4 regions of the Fructobacillus sp. ESL1117 genome follow, and region 4 is predicted to be linked to each of the others. Evidence: riboswitches for the same ligand, from Rfam matches in the RefSeq annotation. Region 4 holds a riboswitch; each other region holds the start of a gene.
What was found. Region 4 has a riboswitch for thiamine pyrophosphate ahead of ACSYSH_RS03310 (solute carrier family 23 protein). Riboswitches for the same ligand answer to the same signal wherever they lie in the genome.
Positions count from the first base shown of each region.

Region 1 (3,435 bases), 400 kb from region 4:
TTCAACAAATTAAGGTGGTACCGTGCATAAGCGCCCTTAACTACGAAAAAATCGTTGTTAAGGGCGCCTTTTTATCTGCTGATTTTTTAGAAAAGGAGGGCACCGTGAAGTTTCGTACTGTAGTGAGCTGTTTGTATACTGAAAGGAGCATTAAAAATGACAATGACTGAATTGAAGACCAAGGTGAAGGTAGTACCAGCAAAGCAAGAGGACAAATTGGCACAGGCCCTCTATCATGCTTACCAAGAACGCCAACCGCTTAAAATGACTGAATGGGAGCAGGTTGTTAGCGATGACCAAACTGCCTATGAAGTGCAAGATCAATTGATGGAACTCAAAAATCAACCACTTGGGGGTTACAAGGTTAGTTTGACTAGTCAAGAAACGCAAGATATGTTCGATTCAAATGAACCTTTGTATGGGGCTCAGGTGCAAAACCATTTCGTTCAATCACCGGCTAACCTTTCTTTGAAGAGCGATTTATTGGACCCATTGGCAGAAGTAGAATTGGTTTTCAAGGCGAAGGAAGACTTGCAAGTCACTGATTCTTTGGAGGATTTGCGTCGCAAAACGACTGTGGCGGCTGGTGTGGAAGTACCCGATGCTCGGTTTACGGATTGGTTTCCATCTTTGAGTAAGTACTTAGTGATGGCAGATGCGGCTGTTGGTGGTTTTGTGGTCTATGGGCCAGAACGAGAAAGTACATCTTTGACGGTTGCTGAATTTGAAGATGTTCAGGCCCAGTTAGCCCATAATGGTGAGGTAGTGGCCGAGGGCAGTTCGGCCGAAGTTTTGGGTAACCCACTGAAATCGTTGCAATGGCTAGTTAAAAAGTTGGCAGCGCAGGGAAAGACCTTGCATGCGGGGGAACGCGTTTCCTCTGGAACCTTCTTATTGCCGCCACACTTAACAGAAGGAACCTGGACAGCTAGCTTTAACCACGATTTTGCAGATGTTGTGGTCGAAGTTAGTAAATAAGCAAACAATTTTGAAATATCAAATTGGATAGTTGTCTTTTTCCGTTAAAATGAGTATAATCATTTCCGTTAGGGAATAAGGGTTACAATCGTGTTAGCGACCCTCATTATCCAGTCACCCATTTTAGCGGTTCCAAATTGTTTGTTGAAAAACACAACAATCGGCCGTACTAATAAATTGGGCGGCCTTTTGTTTTGAATAAAATCGATCGGGGAGTTTGTGTGACAGACTGAGAGGATGGTAGACCATCGACCCGAACACCTGAACCGGATAATGCCGGCGGAGGAAATCGTAGCTTTTTTGTAATCGAGGACTCCTTTTGTGGGTGCTCGATTTTTTCTTTTAAATCAGAAAGGAGTGTAGTGAATGATTCACGGTCATTTGACCGTGCGGGATGAAGGGGAGCGCCTTGATCCTGAAAAAACAGCGATGGGAAGCCGTGTTCCGGCGTGAGAGGAGACCAAGTAGTCTCGACCGAACTTTCTATCAGTCAGGTGCTTGTCTGACTGGTTTAACCGCTAAAGTGGGAAAGGAGCGCTGTTTTTCGCTACCCCACTGAATTTAAAAGGAGCGTTTTCAAATGAAGACACAGAAAAAATTATCAACGAAGAAGATGTTAGTGACTGCCTTGTTGGCTGCCTTAGCTTATGTTTTAAATAGTTTTGTCTATTTTCCGGCAATGGCGCCCTTTCAGCACTTCGTTGACGTTTTAGCCGCCGTTTTGCTGGGGCCATGGTACGGCTTTGCTAGTGCTTTGATTTGTGGCATTTTACGGATGATGTCCGGCAGGACAATTCAAGCCGTAACAGGGGCCATTTTTGGTCCCATTCTTGGCGGTTTGATTTATCGCAAAACCCACAACCTTTACCTGGTCTTCCTTGGTGAAGTGATTGGAACGGGGATTTTAGGGGCTTTGACTTCTTATCCATTGATGAAGATCTTTTATGGCTTGGACGTCCATAGGTGGTATTACTTCGTGCCATATTACACACCAGCTGCCATTGTGGGTGCTGGAATGGGGTTGGCAGTGGTCTTAATTTTTCAAAAGACAGGCTTACTAAAGCGAATCCAGGCGAACTTGGATTAACTAAACACCGTCAATCAGGCCAAATTAGCTTTGGCAAGGGGAAGTAAGCGATGAGCGATAGGGAATATTTGATCTTTGACCTCGATGGTACATTAGTTGATTCGATGCCTTTTTGGGAGAATTTAGCGACTGAATTGCTTGATCGATATGGCATTGACCAGCTGCCAGTCGGTTTGCATAATCAGATTCAAACCATGACTTTGACGGATTCAGCCATTTTCATACAAGAATTATTAGCGCTACCCGTTACAGCTGCCAACTTGGTGCAGGAAATGCGAGCTTTGATGGACCAACATTACCAACATGATATTCCACTTAAAGTTGGGGTAGCTGCATACTTACAAGATGCCTACCAAGCTAGTCATAAAATTGTCTTGGCAACGGCCAGTAGTTCAGTTTTGGCCAAAGACTGTCTTCGCCGGTTGAAATTATTGCCGTTTTTTGACTTTGTCTTTTCTTGTGAAGATGTTGGACAGGATAAAACAAAGCCCACAATTTATCAGGTTGCTGCACAATATTTTGACCAGCAGCCCAACAGGATTGCAGTCTATGAAGATGCTCTGTATGCTGCTGCCACAGCAAAGCAAGCGGGTTTTCATTTGATTGGTGTTTATGACCATCAGTCAAAAGAAGAGTGGACTGATTTACAAAAGTTAGCGGACGAAACGATTGATTTTGCCACAGCAGTAAAAGGAGAAAATAAATGAGTGCAAGTGTTGCGATTCAGGTTTTACCAGCAGCTGAAAATGACCAAGAGTTGTGCCGAATGGTTGATGAGGTGATTGCTTATATTCAAAGTACCGGCTTACGCTATGAAGTTGGTCCCTTTGAAACAACGATTGAAGGCGATAATTATAACCAGTTGATGGACATCGTCAAAGAGTGCCAACACGTGGCTGTCCGGGCAGGTGCCAAGAAAGTCTCTGCCTATATTAAGGTTGCCTATCAGCCAGATGGCGAAATTTTAACGATTGATCAAAAGATTGGTAAGTATCACAAATAAAAAAAATCAGACCTGCAGAGGTCTGATTTTTTAATCTGTAATTATCAAAGTATGAGTTGTATTATTGCAAGATTGCTTCCAAAGTTGGTAAATCTGCAACTACCTGAGTAGGCTTAATTTTCGCCGGGCTCTCCTTGTGATTTGGATTAATCCAAATTGTGTCGAGTTGATAATTTTGGCCCCCCATGATGTCAGATGTTATGCCATCGCCAATCATCACCGTGTTTTCTTTGGTCATATGTGGGTTATCCTGGAAAATACGATCAAAAAAAGCTGAGTCAGGTTTAGAAGCACCAATCATTTCAGAAGTAAATATTTGGTCAAAGTATTTTCCTAAGCCGGTTTCCTTGAGGCGAAGACGTTGTGT
Region 1 covers NZ_CP196385.1:385,528-388,962, reverse strand. The annotation lists gene ACSYSH_RS01580 (2-keto-4-pentenoate hydratase) at 157-978, shown strand; TPP riboswitch at 1,178-1,283, shown strand; gene thiW (energy coupling factor transporter S component ThiW) at 1,559-2,065, shown strand; gene ACSYSH_RS01570 (HAD family hydrolase) at 2,116-2,772, shown strand; gene ACSYSH_RS01565 (thiamine-binding protein) at 2,769-3,068, shown strand; gene ACSYSH_RS01560 (YjjG family noncanonical pyrimidine nucleotidase) at 3,130-3,435, opposite strand, start outside.
Region 1: another riboswitch for thiamine pyrophosphate. It lies ahead of thiW (energy coupling factor transporter S component ThiW); the one in region 4 lies ahead of ACSYSH_RS03310 (solute carrier family 23 protein).

Region 2 (3,435 bases), 500 kb from region 4:
GTCGTTGTCGATTAAGCAAAGTTGGTGGCTAGCTCAGCAAAACCGACGAGCCCACCTTGCCGTGGTAGTTCGCACTGATGCCAATACAAAGGTCTTGACTGCCCGCTACTTGCCAATGAAAGAGGTGCAGTCCATTTTTGATTGGTACCAATCGCTTAGCTAACAGTGTCTTAGTTGCCAAAATTAGTGAATAAAAAGTTGCTCAATTGTCAGGTTTGCTTGTAGGTGCTTGAAACACGATTAAATGATAAAATTGTGCTGATTTTTGGTCAAAAGAAAAAGAGTCGAGAATACAATCCTGTATTTTCGGCTCTTTTCAATTGGTGCGGGTGTACTTTGCTAATTTTAGTAGTGATGTGTTTTGACTACCGCTTGCGCTTGATCAACACTTGCTGGCAAAGAGGTGTCAAATTGACTCCAGAAGTCTTGGTCAAATTGATTGACGATGTCTAAGGCCTGTTGTAATTTTTTTTCACCAGCCTGGGTTAATGATAGGGCTTTTGAACGTGGATTTTTTTTACCAGGATAGCGGTCTAAAAGATCTTCACGGCTGAGCTTAGTAATGATGGCTGAAGCGGTCATGGCATCGACGTCTGCTGCCTTGGCCACCATGATTTGAGTAACTTCGGTATGTTGGATACTGAGACCATGGACAGTAGCGAGAATTTGAAATTGGGGGTGGGTCAAGTCAAGTTCTCGTAGACGGTATTTCATTTGCCGGAACCAGTCAGTATATAAGTTGAAGAATTTCTGATTGGTTGAATCCATGTAGCGAGAAAGTGCAGTAGTTTTGACAGGGCTCATGGGAACCTCCTTATTGTTAGCATTAATATATAAGTATACTTATAATATAACTGATTTTACAGCAGGTGGCAAGTGTTCACAATCAACTTTTTCACACGGATTTTAATTTCCGTGCTATACTGCTTTTGTGATAAATAAAGTTGGGGTGCCCTGAGCTGAGATTATACCCATTGAACCTGATGCCGCTAGCACGGTCGCAGGAAACTTCGAAAACGGATTTAAATCCTCATGATGTTGCCTTTTTTGGTCATCGTTAGTAGGAATAAGTCCTCAGCTCAGGCTGGGGGCTTTTTATTTTGTCTAAATGGCAACGACCGACACCACCGTCTGCCAAAATAAAGTGATGATTGAGGAGAAAAAATGACGAAGACGCTGCCGTTTTCTAACCGCTTGATGCAAGTGATGGAAGAACACAAGGCTAATTTTTATGCCAATCCCTTTATCCAAGCAATGATTGCTGGTGAAGTTAATTCTGAGGCACTGCTCTACTACGTGCAACAAGATTACCGTTACCTGGGTCACTATTTGCCACTGTATGAACAGGTTTGCCAGACACTAACCGGTCAAACAATTGATGCTGAAGTGGCTGATGATGATCGTGAAGGTGCTGCCCATAAGATTTTGTTGGACTTGGCTCAAACCGACGACAAGAGTATCCAAGCAGGCAAGTACCCAAATTCAACGGTTACGGACCAATATGTTAACCATATGGCTAAAGCAGTTGAAAAGGATCCATTTATTGGCTTGGTTGCCCTAGCTGCCTGCCCCTATGACTATGCTTATTTGGCTGATTTGTTGATTCGTGATGGGCTAATCAAGCCAGATAACCCATTTATACCATGGGTTGGCTATTACCGTGGGCTTGATAAGGGTTTGACGCGACCAATCTTGTCACTGGTCAATCAGACGGCCGAACATGTCAGTCCCGAAGTTCAAGAGGAGGCTTTGGCTGCTTTTATCCAATCAACAAAGTATGAAAATCAATTCTTCTTACAGGGAATGGAGGCAACAAGATGATTGATGCAAACCAATATCCGACAGGATTGACCATTGCTGGGTCCGATTCTGGGGGTGGTGCCGGCATGCAGGCCGATATCAAGACCATGCAGGCTTGCAAGACTTATTCCGCGGTAGTGGTGGCCGGGTTAACAGCTCAAAATACACTGGGGGTCCAGGGGGCTTATCCAACTGATTTGGCCGTAATTGACCAGCAATTTGCCTCGGTGATGGCTGACTTTGACGTCCGCGCAGCGAAAACAGGAGCGCTCTTTGATGAAGCTCGCGTTCTGCAGGTGGCTAAAAACATCCGTCACTACCAACAGAAGAATTTGGTGGTTGATCCGGTGATGGTTGCCAAAGGTGGGGCCAGCTTGCTCGACTCAGCTGGGATCGCGGCCTTGAAAAACCACTTGCTGCCATTAGCTACGCTGTTGACACCAAATCTCCCCGAAGCCGAACTCTTAGCCGATATGAAAATCAGTACTCGTGATGACATGGTCACGGCTGGTCAAAAGATACAAGCATTGGGCGTTCCAAATGTTATCGTTAAGGGTGGCCACGGTGAAGGTGCCGTCATTTATGATTATGTTTTATTGGAAAACGAAGTCGGTTTTTGGCTAGAAGGACAAAAGGTTGAAACGTCAAGCAAACACGGGACAGGGGATACCCTCTCAGCTGCAATTACGTCCTTTTTGGCTCAAGGTGATTCTTTGCGTAAGGCCATCGAAAAGGGCCACCGCTATATGAACGCCATTATTGGTCAGCCGTTAGTTATTGGTCACGGCCATGGTCCTTTGAACCATGGCCAGTGGTCGGATCCAGCAGATGAAGGAGGAAAAGATTATGAATTTTGATCCGACGTCATTAATGGTTTATCTTGTTGTTGGTAGCCAAAACGTCAACGATGATCCCAACGAAGTGATTCGCGTGGTTCAAGCGGCCTGTGACGCCGGCGTCACTTCTGTTCAGTACCGAGAAAAGGACCACTCGAAGTTGAACCAAGCCGAAAAAGTGGCATTGGGACAGAAAATCAGAACTATTACGAAAGCAGCCAATGTGCCTTTGTATGTCGATGACGACCTGCCATTGGCACTGGCCATCCAGGCGGATGGTCTTCATGTTGGTCAGGGCGATACCCCAGTGCAAGAAATTCATCAGGTAGCTCCTGGTTTACTACTTGGGTTATCCGTCCATGACTTAAAAGAGCTGGCTGCCAGTGAAGCTGATTTGGCAGTCGTTGATTACTTGGGTGTTGGCCCCGCCTTTGCAACGACAAGTAAGGAAGAAGTGAAGGAGGCCATTGGTCCAAAAGGTGTCTTTTCGGTTGCGTCAAAAAGTTCGTTACCGGTTGTGGCCATTGGTGGTATCCAAGAAGACAACTGTCAGGAATTGGCGGAGTTGCCGATTGCCGGTGTTGCCGTGATTTCGGCCATTACTGCTAGTGATGATATTCAACGCAGTGTTCAAAAATTACGAGGAGTGACAAAATGAGCCAAACAATTTTAACTGCTGTTCGCACAAACCAACCCATCGTCTTGAACGTGGCCAATAGCGTTACCCCCCAATTGGTGGCCAATGCCATTGCCTATATTGGGGCTTCACCAATTATGCTGGAAGATCCGCTGGATGCTG
Region 2 covers NZ_CP196385.1:284,596-288,030, forward strand. The annotation lists gene ACSYSH_RS01260 (PH domain-containing protein) at 1-163, shown strand, start outside; gene ACSYSH_RS01265 (MarR family winged helix-turn-helix transcriptional regulator) at 346-804, opposite strand; TPP riboswitch at 936-1,024, shown strand; gene ACSYSH_RS01270 (TenA family protein) at 1,165-1,821, shown strand; gene thiD (bifunctional hydroxymethylpyrimidine kinase/phosphomethylpyrimidine kinase) at 1,818-2,657, shown strand; gene thiE (thiamine phosphate synthase) at 2,647-3,294, shown strand; gene thiM (hydroxyethylthiazole kinase) at 3,291-3,435, shown strand, end outside.
Region 2: another riboswitch for thiamine pyrophosphate. It lies ahead of ACSYSH_RS01270 (TenA family protein); the one in region 4 lies ahead of ACSYSH_RS03310 (solute carrier family 23 protein).

Region 3 (3,435 bases), 510 kb from region 4:
TTCTACAACCGGTTTTAAAACCACCGTTTGCTTTTGGTAATCATATTGGTGCCAGTCATTTGCAGGCACCAACACCAAAGACTTCTCTTTGAGCTGATAAAACTGGCTGATTTTATCGAAGTAACCAGCTGGATCATGGTCGGAAACGACAACGCCATAGCCCTCTTGGCTAAGCTGTTTTAGTAAAACCTGGAGATCTTCTCGTGACTGACTATCAACAGCAGCAAAGGGTTCATCGAGCAACAGGTAGTCGGCCCCCAGGGCCAACACTTCTGCCAAGGCAACCTTTTGCATTTCCCCACCAGATAGGGTCACAAAGGATCGATCGATAAAATCAGTCAGACCAACCTTTTCCAATGCCCAAGTCGTCTTTTGGTCAATTTCTTCCTTGTCCAATTCGAGATTCTCCAGTGCAAAAATAAATTCCTCCCGCACCGTTGGCATGGCAAACTGGTCATCAGGGTTTTGAAAAAGCAAAGCCACCCGCTTGGCTCTTTCATTTGCTTTCAGTGTGGTCATCACCCTTTGATCAATTTCGATTTCGCCAGTAACTTGGCCACCATATTGTGGGTAAAGACCCGCCAAGGCCTTTAACAGGGTGGATTTTCCCGATCCGGAAGGCCCCATTAAGAGGGTCAGGGTCTTTTTTTCAAGAGATAAATTTAGATTATCAATGATGACTTGGTCACGATAAGCCAACGTGAGGTTTCTGGCAGTTATTGCCATTTTTTGTCCTCCTTATTCGTGGGACAACAACTTTGATCGATCTAACAACTTGGCAATCAAGTGTACCAAGACACCTGAGAAAAAGAAAATTGATAGGTAACGAACAATGAACAAAGCAACTAACAAACCTAGCTTGTAGTGAATATAACCTGATTTAAAGAGGTCCCAAGCAAAGGTCACGACTGTTCCAGTCAAGGTTGACAACCAAAGACCAGCAAACCAGTTCTTATAACCAGTCAAAGCAAAACCAAGTTCAGAACCAATTCCTTGAATAAAGCCAGACAAAAGCGTACCGACACCGTAAGAACCACCCAAGAACATCTCACCGGCTGCTCCAAGCATTTCGCCAATAAAGCCGGCACCGACCTTCTTTAAGATGTACGAAGCCAATGGTCCGGCCATCATCCATACACCAAGGGTGATTTCATTCGTAAAGGCTTGCAACCCAATCACGGCCAAGCCACTGTTAACAATCTGGTAAACCGGATCCATAATCCAATAAATGACCGAAAAAATAATCCCGATCAAGGCCAGCAAAATCACGTTTTGTAGCGTCCACTTTTGTTTCATTATTCTCTCCTTTACGTCCGGGCGAACAAAAAGGCATCAAAAAACACCCGCCTGGGCAGAGTCCAACACGGGTGGTCTTAAAAAAAACTTGTGTGGATCTTCCTTCGTCGGTCTTAGCCTAACAGGTTCAATGGGTTTAATTCTCAACCAAAATGGTACCCCAGATCGCTATATTCAAATTTACTACTTCACTAGCTTACACTGTCTTGAATTTTTATGCAAGTGTTTTCAAAGAAAAGCACCCAGACTCAGCCTAGGTGCTTAATCAAGCTAATTTTTTACTTGTTTGCCTTCAAAACGGCAGCCATGGCAACTGATGAAACATAGTTGACTGGTTGACCGAAGTTTGGTTGGAAGAAGAAGTCAGTCATTGACAATTGATCAATTGTCATGCCGTTTTCAATCGCCAATGAAACCACGTTGGCAGCTTGTGAAATGTCATGTTTTGACAAGAAAGCAGCACCAACAATCCGACGAGTCCCCTTTTCCCAAGTCAATGAGGCCTTAACTGGCGTCGTTGACAACATGAAATCAGGACGGTAATCTTCTGAAATTGTCACAGAATCCGCTTCAACACCCTTCCGAGCTGCTGATTGAACAGTCAAACCGGTTGCAGCGTAAGCTAACTCGTACAATTCAACGGCTGATGTTGCTTGTGTGCCTTGATAAGCCAACGTTGGTTCGACAATGTTCTTACCAACCAAAATTCCTTGACGAACAGCATTAGTTGCCAATGGAATGTAATCATCCTTTTGGGTGGGGTTGTAGAAGACAGTGGCTGAATCACCGGCAGCAAAGACATCCTTCACAGAAGTTTCCATGAACTTGTTTACCTTGATAGCGCCGTTTGGCAACATGTCTACTTGGTCACGGAACAGAGCAGTATTTGGCAAGAAACCAATCCCCAAGATGGCAATATCAGCTTCATAAGTGCCCTTGTCAGTTGTCACCTTGATACCATCAGCTGTGTCTTCAAATCCTGAAACCATTTGACCAAGGGCTAACTTAACACCATGGTCTTCATAGGCCTTTTGGAAAACAGATGAAAATTCAGGGGCCGTATTGTTGGCCAATACCCGGTCCAAACCGTCAATCAAAGTCACTTCCTTATCATTGACTGACAATTGTTCTGCCAACTCAGCACCGATATAACCAGCACCAATAACGATAATCCGCTTAACCTTTTCAGTTACTTCCTTCAAGGCATTGGCATTGTCCCAAGTCTTTGAGTCAAAGACCTTGTCAGAATCGATACCAGGGATGCGAGGCTTAATTGCGCGTGAACCAGTGGTAATCACAATCTTATCGAAAGTTTCTTCTGACTGAGCACCAGAAACCAAGTCTTTGATGTTCAAAGTCTTTGCTTTTAAGTCAGCAGCTTCAACAAGCGTTTGCATATGCATTGAAATACCCTGCTTAGCCATTGAATCTGGTGTTTCATAAAACATCTTGTCAGTTGATGAAACATTGTCGCCAATCCAAAGAGCGATTCCACATGACAAAAAAGAAACTGTTTGATTCTTTTCAAACACGTGAATCTCAGCGTCTGGGTGGTCTGCCTTAATCTGCTTAGCGGCAAACACGCCGGCGTGCGTTGAACCAATAACTGCAACTTTCATTAAAGTGCCTCCTAATATATAGCTATGTGAAAATTGTAATTAAATTTTACCAATAAAACAACGCTCTGTCAATCATCTATCCAATAGTTTTCAAGAAAGTATCAAATAAAACAAAGAGACAAATAGAGTCGTTCTAATCGATTAAAAATTCAGTTTGGCTCAACAAATTAGACATTTCCCAATCGTAAAACGATTTCAGTGCCTTACTCTAAACGATTTTCCGCTTGGCGCATGTGGCTTTCGTAATGATCAATTTTATATAGTAAATGATCATGAGCAGCCTGGATTTCATTAATGCGGTCCTGCATCTCTTCTGCCTGTTCTAGCAATAGTGCTTTACGCGTCGGAATTGTTTGGTCATCATCCTCCAGAACCATACCAATATATTCACGCAATCGTTCAATGGAAACACCAGCGTGGCGCATCGTTTTAGCAAATTTCAATTGATTAATGTTACGCTCGGTGAAATCACGCAACTGATTTTCCTTGCGCGGGACTGGCATAATGACCCCAATTCGTT
Region 3 covers NZ_CP196385.1:274,549-277,983, reverse strand. The annotation lists gene ACSYSH_RS01230 (ATP-binding cassette domain-containing protein) at 1-726, opposite strand, end outside; gene ACSYSH_RS01225 (ECF transporter S component) at 739-1,296, opposite strand; TPP riboswitch at 1,379-1,469, opposite strand; gene ACSYSH_RS01220 (FAD-dependent oxidoreductase) at 1,575-2,915, opposite strand; gene ACSYSH_RS01215 (MerR family transcriptional regulator) at 3,119-3,435, opposite strand, start outside.
Region 3: another riboswitch for thiamine pyrophosphate. It lies ahead of ACSYSH_RS01225 (ECF transporter S component); the one in region 4 lies ahead of ACSYSH_RS03310 (solute carrier family 23 protein).

Region 4 (3,435 bases):
AAGCAGCATCACGGGACGGTGATCAATTTCTGCCGCCGTTAAAGCAGCGACCACGCCCTGATAATCAATCCCGTCTGCATCGACATAGGATCTGCTGTGTTGGTCACCAAATTCGGTAATGGCGCGACTGACATAATGAGCCAAAGAAGAATTGTCAAGGTGCTTTTCATCCGGAAATAGGCCAATAATAGTGATTTGATCAACGTCCGGGAGGACATACTGCTTGAAAGATACTTTCATTGACTCATTCCAAACAGCAAAAGTCGGATGGTAGCTATGGCTACGGTGGGTCTTATCCGTTGTCCCACTTGACATAAAAACAGCTTCGCCCGCCGTGATCGGCGTTGTCGACAGCGTTAACTGCTTGTATCCCTGAATCGGCATTAATGGTACTTCTTGCCACCGATGTACCATTAGCGGACTTTTTCGTTGTTGTTGCGCATATTTTTTATAGGGTAAATTATGGTCAAATTGGTATTGAAATAAATCGAGGGCCAACTGATTGAAATCCTCATCACTTTCATGGTGGCCGTCCATGACTTGGTGTTGGTCAATAAAACTCAGAATTTCTTTTTGAATTGCAGCAACCGAATCACTCATGGTTCTTTTTCCCTCCAAAAAATCCTGGTACAACAATTAATAGAACATGCAGGGTCACAATCGACAGAGCACCGACTAAAATACTATTTGAAAAGAGCGACTGATAAATACCCGAAAATCCTTTTGCATAAGATGGCAGGGCAATGGCCAGCAACAAAGACAGACCAATACTCATCCGAGTAGCTTCGCCTTTATCAGCCTTCTGCAGGGTTGCAAAGCCCGTCGTTAACAAGGTTGCCGCTGCCGGCAAAAACATCCCACCGATAACGGGTGCTGGGGTCAAAGCGAGTACTGCTGCAAACTTGGGCACAAATCCTAGTAAAATTAGTAATCCCCCGGCCAATAGAATGGGCTTACGAGAATGCACTCCCGTCAACTTCATGACCCCTAAGTTTTGGGCAAAAGCTGTGGTTGGAAAACCGCCAATCAAAGAAGAAAGCATTGAGCCACCCGCTTCACCTGCAATTCCACGACTAATACGCTTTGCACTTAATTCTTCTTTGGTAACATCTGCAGAGGCTTCATAAACGCCCAAAGCTTCAATCACTGCCACTAAATAAGCGATGAAGAAGGTCAGAAAAATGGCCCAATTAAAACGAAATAGTCCATAAGGAAACAACCGTGGTAGGCCAAAAAATGGTTGACTTTGCACGCTTGACAAGTCAATCATCCCCAGGCTGGCCGCCAAAAGATTACCAACCACAAGGGCCAGCAAAAAGGAAAACTTGCGCCAGTAACCTCGGCCAAACAACGATCCTAAGACGACAATCAAAGTGGTTGTAACGGCCACCAGAAGAACGTTTGGCGATGCAAAACCTTTTGTGCCAGGCGTCCCTCCTAGTAATTCTGACATTGTAAAACTTGAAAGCGAAATGCCAACCAAAAAAATAATGGTCCCGTTAATCGCAGGTGTCAATTTCTTAGCTAAGCGATGAACCCAGCCAAATAAAGACATCAGCAAAACAATAAAGCCACTGAGAAAGACGGCACCACCGGCAGCTGGCAAACCACCGGTTTTACCAGCACTAATCATGAGGGCGTCAAAGGCCGCTGAAGGCCCTTGCACGATCGGCAGCCGTGCTAATTTTGAAGCCTGCAAAATCGTTACCAGACCAGATGCCAAAAAAATGGCACTAATCAAATTCGTCGACAGGGCTAACGAGAGGCCCGCGGCTGAAGCAACAAAAATCGGATCAAGCCAGACATTGGAAACAAAGATGTGTTGGAGACTAATCAATATCGTCTGACTAGTACTCAATGGAATCTCTTCCGGGGAACTTTCTTGCTGCTGATGGTTCTGTTGAATCATTTTTTTCTCCTAAAATTCAATTCATCAATCCACCCTGAACAGTCTTTACCAGCAAAAGAAAAAGGTTGAATTCATGATGAATTCAACCTCAACCGAAAAGTCCCAAAAAAGACCCCTTGTTATCAATATTAGTTGCATTCCTACGCTGGTATTAACCAGATCAGGTACATAGGGTCTAAGACATTTCTGTCTAATCTCAGCGTGATGCTCCCCTTGCGAATTAATTAATTTTTTTCAGTATAACATGAAATTCAATATTAGAACAAATATAATCAACTTTGTTTAATCAAATTCGAAACTGTTCCACGAATAGTAGCAGCCAAAGCGCTGGTCAAAAAAGTTAGGCGAAATGCACCACCAGCAACAACCTCAATCTTGGTAGCAATCACTAGGCCATTTTACTTGTTGGTAACGGCACTCAATTTTGACCAATGCATTTAGCATTCCCAACCGACACACCATCAACAGCAGCGCTGATTTCTTTAGCGTACGCCTGTAACTTTGCTGGTGCTTTGTGACCATTTTCAGCGACAATCTGGACGCAGGCTGAGCCAATAATAACCCCATCGGCCAAATCAGCCATTGCCCGGGCCTGGTCAGCGGTATGTACACCAAAGCCAATAGCCACCGGCACATTCGTGACCGCTTTAATTTGCCCGACAACTTCTGCTAAATTAGCAGCAAAGGATTCACGGGTTCCCGTTACGCCTAAAGAAGAAACCAAGTAGATGAAACCGGTCGCCTCTTTGGCAATCAGCGCAATGCGCTCACCAGACGTCACTGTAATCAACGGAACCAAATCCAGCCCATGCTTGTCAGTAAAAGAAACTAACTCTCCTCGTTCTTCATAGGGCAAATCGGGGATAATCAGGCCATCGACACCGAATTTTTCACAGTCGGCGGTAAAACGTTCATAGCCATACTGGAGAACAACGTTCAGGTACACCAAGAAAACCAGAGGCACCGCTGTTTGCAGACGAATTTCCTTCACCGCCGTAAAAATCACTTCAATTGGTAAATCAGGGTCACGCAAAGCCCGCAAATCGGCCGCTTGAATAACGGGACCGTCGGCGACTGGATCCGAAAAAGGAATGCCAATTTCAACAATATCGGCCCCGCCCTTTGCCAAAGCCACGACATTTTTCACAGTCGTCTCCATGTCAGGATCATTGGCGGTGACGAAGGCAATAAAATTTTTATGATTCGTAAAGCTTTGACTAATTTTACTCATGAATTTCAACCCCCCGGTACTTGGCAATTGCGGCAACATCCTTGTCCCCCCGGCCAGATAGTGTGCAGACAATGACCTGGTCCTTAGGTAACGTTGGCGCTAATTTTTGCACATAGGCCACAGCATGACAGCTTTCAATAGCGGCAATAATCCCCTCTTGCTTGGCAATGTATTCAAAGGCAGCCACGGCCTCATCATCTGTAATACCGACGTATTGGGCACGGTGCTCGGCTGCTAATGCTGCGTGTTCTGGCCCAACACCCGGGTAATCGAGCCCAGCCGAAATCGAATAGAC
Region 4 covers NZ_CP196385.1:781,198-784,632, forward strand. The annotation lists gene ACSYSH_RS03305 (LuxE/PaaK family acyltransferase) at 1-600, opposite strand, end outside; gene ACSYSH_RS03310 (solute carrier family 23 protein) at 593-1,909, opposite strand; TPP riboswitch at 2,030-2,133, opposite strand; gene trpA (tryptophan synthase subunit alpha) at 2,328-3,140, opposite strand; gene trpB (tryptophan synthase subunit beta) at 3,133-3,435, opposite strand, start outside.